3 regions of the Pseudoalteromonas sp. NZS71 genome follow, and region 3 is predicted to be linked to each of the others. Evidence: predicted binding sites of a transcription regulator. Region 3 holds the regulator's gene; each other region holds the start of a gene.

Region 1 (3,285 bases), on a different contig from region 3:
GCATTCAGTTTGGTATTGGCAGCGATTCGTCGTTTACAGGCGATTCAAAGTCAAACCAGTCAAACAGCTTAGTGGGCGATATTTCGGTTAATGTAATGCGCGTTTTACCTAACGGTAATTTAGTTATACGCGGCGAAAAATGGCTAACGCTTAATACCGGCGAAGAGTTTATTCGTTTAGAAGGGCTAGTACGCCCTCAAGACGTAAGCGCCGATAATACGGTTGAATCAAATCGTATTGCTAATGCACGTATTCAATACTCAGGTAAAGGGCAAACGCAAGAGGCGCAAAGTCCTGGTTGGCTTACACGTTTCTTTAGCAGTTCGCTGTTTCCATTTTAGAGGGTAACAACATGAATAGCCTTAAAGCTTTATGTTTAGTTGTGTTATTAGGTTGGCAGTTTACTGCCAGTGCTGAGCGCATAAAAGATGTGTCTATGGTTGAAGGCGTACGCTCTAACCAATTAGTCGGTTATGGCTTAGTAGTTGGTTTGCCAGGCACTGGCGAGCAAAACTCATATACACAACAAAGTTTTAGAGGCATGTTGAACAGCTTTGGTATTACGCTACCTTCAACTCAAAGTCCTAAAATTAAAAATGTTGCCGCTGTGGCGGTGCATGCAGAATTACCCGCATTTAGAAAACCCGGACAAACAATAGATATTACGGTTTCTTCTATTGGTAGTGCAGGCAGCTTGCGTGGTGGTACTTTACTACAAACTTTTTTAAAAGGTGTAGACGGTAACGTGTACGCAATTGCACAAGGTAGTTTAATTGTCGGTGGCTTAGGTGCACAAGGTCTTGATGGCAGTAAGGTTGTAATTAACACCCCTACAGTTGGTCGTATACCAAATGGCGCTACAGTTGAGCGCGCCGTGGAAAGCCCATTTATGCAAGGCGATTACATTACTTTTAATTTAAACCGCCCAGACTTTACAACGGCAAAACGCCTAGAAAAAACAATTAATGACTTAGTTGGCCCAAATAGCGCACAGGCAATTGATTCTGTTTCTATTCGTGTTATAGCTCCACGCGATGCATCCCAACGTGTATCGTACTTATCGACACTCGAAAACTTAGAATTTAAGCCAGCTGATATGGCCGCTAAAATTATAGTTAACTCGCGCACTGGTACAATTGTCATTGGTAAAAACGTTAAGCTTCAGCCTGCCGCTATAACTCATGGTGGCTTAACAGTAACAATTGCAGAACAACAAAATGTGTCACAACCAAACCCGCTAGCAAACGGTGATACAGTTGTTACGCAGCAAAGTATTATTGATGTAAACCAAGACGACTCTCGTGCCTTTGTATTTAATCCAGGTGTAAGCCTTGACGATTTAGTTCGCGCAATTAACGAAGTAGGCGCAGCGCCTGGCGACTTAATGGCTATTTTAGAAGCACTAAAAGAAGCCGGCGCAATTAACGGACAGTTGGTTGTTATATAAATAACTCAAGCCAATAAATAACGTATTACTTAAGCCCTATATTTTTGAAATTAGGGCTTTTTATTTACAGCAACTTAAGTTTGTTATTTTTATCTTCCTTGTTTTATCGGTAGTGGCTCAATTTTTGCATCTTTAACTGCATTATTCATTTTGTGTCAAAAAGCCGATGGAAACTAATCACCTCGATAAACAAAACTTTTTTGATTTAGGCAACTTAGATTCACTTCGTAAAGAAGCCTTAACCAGTGGCGATGCATCAACTGATGCCTCTAAAGCTGCGCTCAAAAAAGCGGCCGCACAATTTGAAGCTATTTTTACGCAAATGCTGCTCAAAGGAATGCGCAAAGCTAACGAAGCATTTGAAGATAAAGACAGCCCATTTAATTCAAGTGGCGTAAAGTTTTTTGAAGAAATGCACGACCAGCAACTTTCAACAGAGCTTTCTTCAAATGGCTCGTTAGGCCTTGCCGATTTAATTGTTCAGCAGTTATCGCCTGAGTCTAAAAGCTTTATGCCAGGCTCTGTACTTAGAACAACCAACGATATTTTTAGCGATACACAAGTGGGTTCTGCTCTTCCTCATGAGCAAAAAAATAAGCAATCCGATCTTATCGTTAATAACACTAAAGCCGATATTGCTGAGCCTAAAGTCGATACTCCAGAGTCTAAAACCGATAGCCCAACATTTAAAAATGCAGAAGAGTTTGTAAGTTCAGTATGGGAACACGCTAAAACTGCAGCGCAAAAAATTGGTTTAAATCCTGCGGTAATGGTTGCACAAGCGGCACTTGAAACCGGTTGGGGTAAACACATTATTAATAAAAGTGACGGCGGCAGTTCAAATAACCTATTTAATATTAAGTCAGATAAAAGCTGGGAAGGCGACAAAGCAAGCAAAGTAACGCTTGAGTTTGAGCAAGGCACACCCGTTAAAAAACAAGCAAGCTTTAGAGCCTACGATTCAATTAAAGATAGCGTGAACGACTTCGTTGATTTTTTAACGCAAAACCCACGCTACCAAGAAGCATTACAAAATACAGCAAAACCAAATGACTTTTTAGATTCATTACAAAAAGCAGGTTATGCAACCGATCCAAATTATGCCAGCAAAATAAAAAATGTGCTCAATAGCAGCCAGCTAAAAGACATTGCGGCAAACGTGATCCGCCAAGGAGTAGAGTAACATGTCGTTTAATTTATTAAACATTGCCAGTTCTGGGGTTAGAGCAAGCTCGGAGCTATTGCAAACGACAAGTAAAAATATTGCCAATGTAAATACCGTAGGCTACGTACGTGAGCGTACTGAATTTACCACTATGGTTGATAACCAAGTGGGGCGGGGCGAAACATACCGATTACTAAACGAGTTTGCTCAGTCACAGCTAAATCGTGACACTTCTAATAAATCGTTTTTCGATCAGTTTATTACTGAGGCTAATCGAGTTGATACTATTTTTTCTGAAGAGTCGAACAACCTTTCGACTGGAATTAACTCTTTATTTAATAACGTGCAAGAAGCGCTAAATCAGCCGTCATCTACCGTTGCCCGCTCATTAGTAATGACAGATGCGCAAAGCTTAATTGATCAAATGGATAGGCTTTCGGGCATCGTGCTTGATCAAAAAAGTGTAGTGAACGAGCAGCTCGAAATATTTTCAGATGAAGCAAACTCACTAATTCAAAGTATTAGCACGCTAAATCAAAATATTGCAGCAGTTAATGGCACTAATAACGCCGCAGATGCGAGCTCTACCTATAACGAACGCGATAAAGCAATACGCGACTTATCAGAGCTAATAGACATTGAAACGCTTGATGGTCCAAATGGCGAAAAACTC
Region 2 (3,285 bases), on a different contig from region 3:
ACCATTTGCACCTGAAGTGCTGTTAAATATGGTGAGCCGTTATTTGCCTGAAAAAGCAAAAGAAACCGACGGACCTATTGTTGCCGACCCAACTAGTATTCAATTATTGGAGCTTGCGAGTAAAGTAGCACGCTCTGATGCAAGTGTAATGGTACTTGGCCCAAGTGGTTCAGGTAAGGAAGTACTCGCTCGTTATATTCATGATAAGTCGAGTCGTTGTAATGAGCCTTTTGTAGCGATTAACTGCGCGGCTATTCCTGAAAACATGCTCGAAGCCACTTTATTTGGTTACGAAAAAGGGGCTTTTACGGGCGCGATTCAAGCATGTCCGGGTAAGTTTGAGCAAGCACAGGGCGGCACTATTTTACTTGATGAAATTACTGAGATGGACTTAGGGCTACAAGCTAAGCTGTTACGCGTACTGCAAGAGCGTGAAGTTGAGCGTTTAGGGGGTCGTAAAACAATTCAGCTCGATGTACGTATTTTGGCAACCAGTAATCGTGATTTAAAAGAAGCTGTGTCTGAAAATCAGTTTAGAGAAGATTTATATTATAGGCTTAATGTTTTTCCACTAATGTGGCGTCCATTGTGCCAACGCCCTGGCGATATTATTGTATTGGCTAAGCATTTAATTGAGCGCCATATAAGTAAAAGCAAAGAGCCTATGGCGTATTTAGATAAAGCTGCCGAGCAAAAGTTACTGGCTCACGCGTGGCCTGGTAATGTGCGCGAGCTTGATAACGTTATACAGCGTGCACTTATATTGCGCACGGGTAACACAATAAACGAGCATGCTATTTTTATCGAAAACTTAGTATCTAATAACTTTGTTATGGAGCCATCATTGGCACCAGCGCAAACAGTATCGCCAACAGAATTAGCTCACGCAGATAAAGGCGTTGACAAAAGCACACTAAGCTCTGCATATTATGATGAAAAATCGCATGCCGAGGATGAGCCCAAACAAGGTTTACTTGCGGCGGATACCGGTAGCTATAAAGATGAGCTTAAAGACAAAGAGCATCGCATTATTTTAGAAACCCTTGCACGTTGCCAAGGCAAGCGTAAAGACGTTGCCGAAACGTTGGGCATAAGCCCACGAACTTTACGTTATAAACTAGCGCAAATGCGCGATTTAGGTATTTCACTTCCTGCATAACCTCCTATAAACCCTAAGTTTGCGCTACGAACTTAGGGTTGTCAAAACTCTGACTAACACAAATCAAAGTTAACCTATTGTATTTTAATGATTAATTATTTGGCATGCTTTGTGCTTTATTACTTGTAAGAGTTCACTGCGTGTCAGAGATAAATTATGAAAATTCAAAACAGTGCTGTATTTCAAGAAATGCAATCAATGGCTTTAGAAGCCGGCCGTAATAATCAAATAAATAAATTGCCGACTCAAGTTCAGCCTACTTCTACTTCCCAGTTTGGCGACATGCTAAGTGATGCACTAAATACAGTGCACGGTTTACAGCAAGATGCAGGTCAAAAAGTAAAAGCGGTTGAAATGGGTGATCGAAGTGTATCGCTTGCTGAGGCGATGATTGCTTCTCAAAAATCGTCAGTTGCTTTTGAGGCTACAGTACAGGTTCGTAATAAACTTGTTGAAGCTTATAAAGAAATCATGAACATGCCTGTTTAATTAGGTAGTGGAGAATTATTGTGGCGCAATCTAACCAATCTACAGACCTAGCACTTGCTGGTGGCGGTATTGACCAAAGTGGTGGTGATGATCAACAAGAACAAAAGTCAGGCTACTTAAGTGCTTTAAATGGTGTTGATGTATTGCGCCAAGTAACATTGGTTATAGCATTGGCTATTTGTTTAGCTATCGCGATTTTCATTATTATTTGGGCTCGTCAGCCAGATATGCGCCCATTGGGCAAAATGCAAACTGAAGAGCTGATTCAAACCCTAGACTTTTTAGATGCGCAACAAATTGAATATCAACTCGATGGCAATGTTGTATCGGTTGATGAAAGCGAATACCAAAATATTAAATTGTTAATGACCCGCGAAGGGTTAGAGCAAGGGCCAGCGTCGGGCTCTGATATAATTATGCAAGATATGGGCTTTGGTGTAAGCCAACGCTTAGAGCGCGAACGCCTAAAACATGGTCGAGAACAGCAGTTAGCACGCACCATTGAAGAACTTAACAACATTACTCGCGCTAAAGTATTGTTAGCTATTCCTAAAGAAAACGTATTTGCCCGCAGAGAGAAAAAACCATCAGCTACCGTTGTATTAACACTTAAACGTGGGCGCTCACTTGACCGTGAAGAAGTAGATTCTGTTGTTGATATGATTGCCTCGGCAGTACAGGGTTTAGAGCCTATGCGAGTTACTGTTACCGATCAAAATGGTCGATTACTAAATTCAGGTTCGCAAAGCTCATTAGCAGCACGCTCTCGTAAAGAATACGACTTAGAACGTAAGCGCGAACAAGAGTACCTTGAAAAAATAGACAGTATTTTAATACCGGTTGTAGGGCTTGCAAACTATACAGCCCAAGTTGATTTGAGCATGGACTTTAGCTCGATTGAGGAAACTCAAAAGCGTTATAACCCAGACCTACCAGCGGTTAGAAGCGAAACCACATTTGAAGAAAATAACATTGGCGGCCTAGCTGTTGGTATTCCAGGTGCGCTTACAAACCAGCCACCGTTAAATTCGAACATTCCTGAGGTTGCAGGGCAAGGTGGTGCAGGCACAGCTACATCACCAACACGCAGCCACAAAGAAGCCACGCGTAATTATGAACTCGACACTACAATTTCTCATAAGCGCCAGCAAAGTGGTGTAATACGTAGAATAAGCGTATCAGTTGCTGTTGACTACATTGCTAAAGTGGGAGAAAACGGCGAAACAACCATGACTCCACGTTCGGTAGAGGCATTGTCAAATATTCGTCGCTTACTGCAAGGTGGTGTAGGTTTTGATATGCAACGTGGTGATGCACTTGAAGTCGTAACAGTGCCGTTTGTACGTGAAGAAACAAATTTAGCAATAGAAGTGCCACTGTGGGAACAAGACTGGTTTATGAAAATAGCCCGCCTTGTATTAGGCGCCTTAGTTATCATTGTATTGATAATGGCAGTAGTAAAACCAATGCTTAAACGCTTAATTTACCCAGACGATACACTAGAAGAATACGACGAAGATGCATTAAGTTCAGGCGTAGATATTGGCGACAACACGCTTGATATGCTAAATAAAGACTTTGATTCTGCTTCGGTTGGTTTCTCAAGTGATGGTACACTGCAGTTACCGGATTTACAT
Region 3 (3,285 bases):
TGGTAAAAAACGCGCATCAAATACATAGTCTGCTTCTTTTGGTATACCGTGTTTAAAACCAAACGATTCAAACGTGACAATTAGTTGCTTATCTTTTTTACCTAAAATCTTTTCACGAATAGATTCTGCAAGTTGGTGAACGCTTAAATCAGTTGTGTCTATCATAAAGTCGGCGCGGGTGATTAATACATCAAGTAATTCTTTTTCTTTTTTGATGGCTAAATCAAGAGGCAGCGAGTCAATTGATAGTGGGTGTAACCTGCGTGTTTCTGAAAAGCGTTTTATCAACGTTTGATCGTCGCTATCTAAATAAAATAACGTAGGATTTGCAAAGCCTGGTAAGTATTCAAGAATATCGTTAAATTCATCTTGCTCTTTAGGGATGTTTCGCACATCAATGCTAACAGCAATTTTATCGTAGCTATCAGACACACTGCGAACTAATGAAGGAAGCAAGTTAACTGGAATATTATCTACGCAATAATAGCCTAAATCTTCTACAACGCGTAAAGCAACCGACTTTCCAGAACCAGAACGGCCGCTTATGATAATTAACTCCATTTAACACCCTTTATAAAACTATGATTGATCGACAATAACTTGGTAAAGCTCAGCATCTGATTTTGCACAGCGTAACTGTTTACAAAAATCTTTGTTGTTTAGTTTATCAGCAATGGTTGCGAGAGTCTTTAAGTGCTGTTGGTTATCGCCATCTGGTACGATGAGTGCGACAAAAATATCAACAGGACGATTATCTATTGCATCAAAATTTATTGGAGTTTCGCTAACGAGTACTAAAGCTAAAGGCTCTTCTGCACCGCTCATTCGACCATGAGGAATGGCAATGCCACGGCCAATACCTGTACTACCCAGTTTCTCTCTACTCATTAAAGCAGTAAGGATATCCTGTTGCGGTAAATACGGAAGTTTGTCGTGAGCAAGTTCGCTAATGAACTCTAAAATTCTTTTTTTGCTATTAAAAAGGACCGCAGCTTTGCTGCAGTCCTGGCATATAAGTGAGCTTAATTTCATCATATTAGTGTCGAGCAAGCTTCTCTTTGTGTTTAATTACTTGTCGATCGAGCTTGTCGATCAACGAGTCAATGGCGGCATACATATCTTGATGTTCCGTAGAGGCAAATAGCTCAGCACCACTTACATGTATTGTGGCTTCTGCTTTTTGATTTAATTTTTCTACATCGAGAATGACATGAACATTATTAATATGATCAGAGTGTCTTTCTAGCTTCGCAAATTTGGTATTAATATAGTCTCTTAGTGAATCGGTTAATTCTACGTGACGACCAGTTAAGTTTAGTTGCATAAGCATTACCCTCTTTTTTTTGCGTCTTAGATCAAGCTTTTACGTTGATTTGACGGTGGAATAGCCAGAGATTCGCGGTATTTTGCGATTGTACGTCTTGCTACTTTAATTCCTTGCTCAGCCAATATATCCGCTATTTTGCTATCACTCAATGGTTTTGCTGAGTTTTCTGCAGCGATTAATTTGCGGATAAGTGCACGAATTGCTGTAGATGAACATTCACCACCGTTTTCGGTGCTTACATGGCTTGAGAAAAAGTATTTAAGCTCAAATATACCACGGGGTGTATGCATATACTTTTGAGTTGTTACGCGCGAAATTGTTGATTCGTGCATTTCTACCATTTCAGCAACATCATTTAAAACCATTGGTTTCATTGCTTCAGGGCCGTGTTCAAAAAAGCCTTGTTGTTGCTTAACAATACAATTAGTTACTTTTAAAAGTGTGTCGTTTCTACTTTCTAAGCTTTTAATAAACCATTTAGCTTCTTGTAAATGCGAGCGAATAAACTGGCTGTCACCACTCGATTTCACAGTGCGAGACATTGCAGCGTATTGGCTATTAACACGAATTTTAGGCATGCTATCTGGGTTTAACTCAACAACCCAGCGGCCTTTAATTTTTTTAACTGACACGTCTGGAATAACATACTCAGATTCTTCTCTTACAATAGTATCTGCTGGCTTAGGACTAAGAGTATGGATTAATGTCATTACTTCTTTAAGCTCTTCTTCTTTGAGCTTGGTTTTCTTCATTAATGTACGATAGTCACGAGCAGCTAATAAATCAATATGCTCGGTTAAAATCATTTTTGTTTCATTAATGTAAGGTGTTTCTTTATCAAACTGATTAAGCTGAATACACAAACACTCTTGTAAACTACGTGCAGCAATACCAACAGGATCAAACAGTTGGATGCGTTTTAATACAGCTTCAATTTCATCAAGTTCGACTTCGTTATCATCTTCGTTTTCTTGATTAAAGCTTTCTAAAATCTCTTCGCAGCTTAGTGTTAAAATACCTGAATCATCAACTGCTTCTACGATGGCAATAGCAATAGCTTCGTCTGTAGGGCTAAATGGCGTTAATTGTAACTGCCACATTAAATACTCATGGAGCGTCTCTGTAGAGGCACCTTGATAAATTGATTCATCTTCAGGCATTGGACCCGATGATGCTGCAGGAGCGGCACTCATGTACTCATCCCAGCTAACATCCATAGCCATGTCGTCACTTAGCGTGTCTTTCGCAAGTGCTTCACCACTATCTTGTTCGTATTCGCTTGGAGCATCATCGGCAGATGCGCTAACAGTTATGTCATCGGTATCAGCTTTTTGCTCGTTTTTGCCAGCAGCATCTTCTGAGTAGTCTTGTTCTTCAACCTCTAATAGCGGGTTGCTGTCGAGAGCTTCTTGTATTTCTTGCTGGAGATCCAATGTACTGAGTTGCAACAAACGAATAGCTTGTTGCAGCTGTGGAGTCATTGTAAGTTGCTGGCCCATGCGCAGCTGTAGTGATTGCCTCATGTATCTCTAACAATCCTTTTATGTTGTTATAATTAATACTAGCAGATGCTTAAAGACATGGCGTAAATGTTACAGCCTAAATTGCTCGCCTAAGTAAACATCGCGTACTGTTTTATCATTTAATACGTGTTCTGGAGTACCTGATGCAATCAGCTCCCCATGAGAAACAATGTAGGCTTTTTCACAAACATCAAGGGTTTCTCTTACGTTATGGTCGGTAATTAATACTCCAATCCCACGATTTTTAAGATGTTCTATTATTTTCTTTATATCTAATACTGAAATTGGATCAACACCAGCGAACGGTTCATCCAGTAATATAAATTTAGGATCTGCTGCCAGCGCACGTGCTATTTCGACACGACGACGTTCGCCACCTGATAATGCCATACCTTGGCTATCGCGAATGTGTTGTATGCTAAATTCATCTAATAA

What was found. The regulator sigma-54, encoded in region 3, starts transcription at its own class of promoters, with help from an activator protein. The targets are predictions, from matches to a motif close to GTTGGCACGNNNNTNGNNT.
Region 1: a site for sigma-54 is predicted at 1,559-1,577, ahead of flgJ (flagellar assembly peptidoglycan hydrolase FlgJ). Genes of this name have one in related genera too.
Region 2: a site for sigma-54 is predicted at 1,258-1,276, ahead of fliE (flagellar hook-basal body complex protein FliE). Genes of this name have one in related genera too.

What each region holds. Positions count from the first base shown of each region.
Region 1 is NZ_JADYWS010000002.1:171,316-174,600, forward strand. Features, by position in the region: gene flgH (flagellar basal body L-ring protein FlgH) at 1-341, shown strand, start outside; gene I6E85_RS01880 (flagellar basal body P-ring protein FlgI) at 353-1,447, shown strand; gene flgJ (flagellar assembly peptidoglycan hydrolase FlgJ) at 1,614-2,630, shown strand; gene flgK (flagellar hook-associated protein FlgK) at 2,632-3,285, shown strand, end outside.
Region 2 is NZ_JADYWS010000002.1:188,139-191,423, forward strand. Features, by position in the region: gene I6E85_RS01945 (sigma-54 dependent transcriptional regulator) at 1-1,159, shown strand, start outside; gene fliE (flagellar hook-basal body complex protein FliE) at 1,316-1,648, shown strand; gene fliF (flagellar basal-body MS-ring/collar protein FliF) at 1,669-3,285, shown strand, end outside.
Region 3 is NZ_JADYWS010000008.1:145,840-149,124, reverse strand. Features, by position in the region: gene rapZ (RNase adapter RapZ) at 1-561, opposite strand, end outside; gene ptsN (PTS IIA-like nitrogen regulatory protein PtsN) at 580-1,032, opposite strand; gene hpf (ribosome hibernation promoting factor) at 1,037-1,324, opposite strand; gene I6E85_RS07410 (RNA polymerase factor sigma-54) at 1,351-2,850, opposite strand; gene lptB (LPS export ABC transporter ATP-binding protein) at 2,920-3,285, opposite strand, start outside.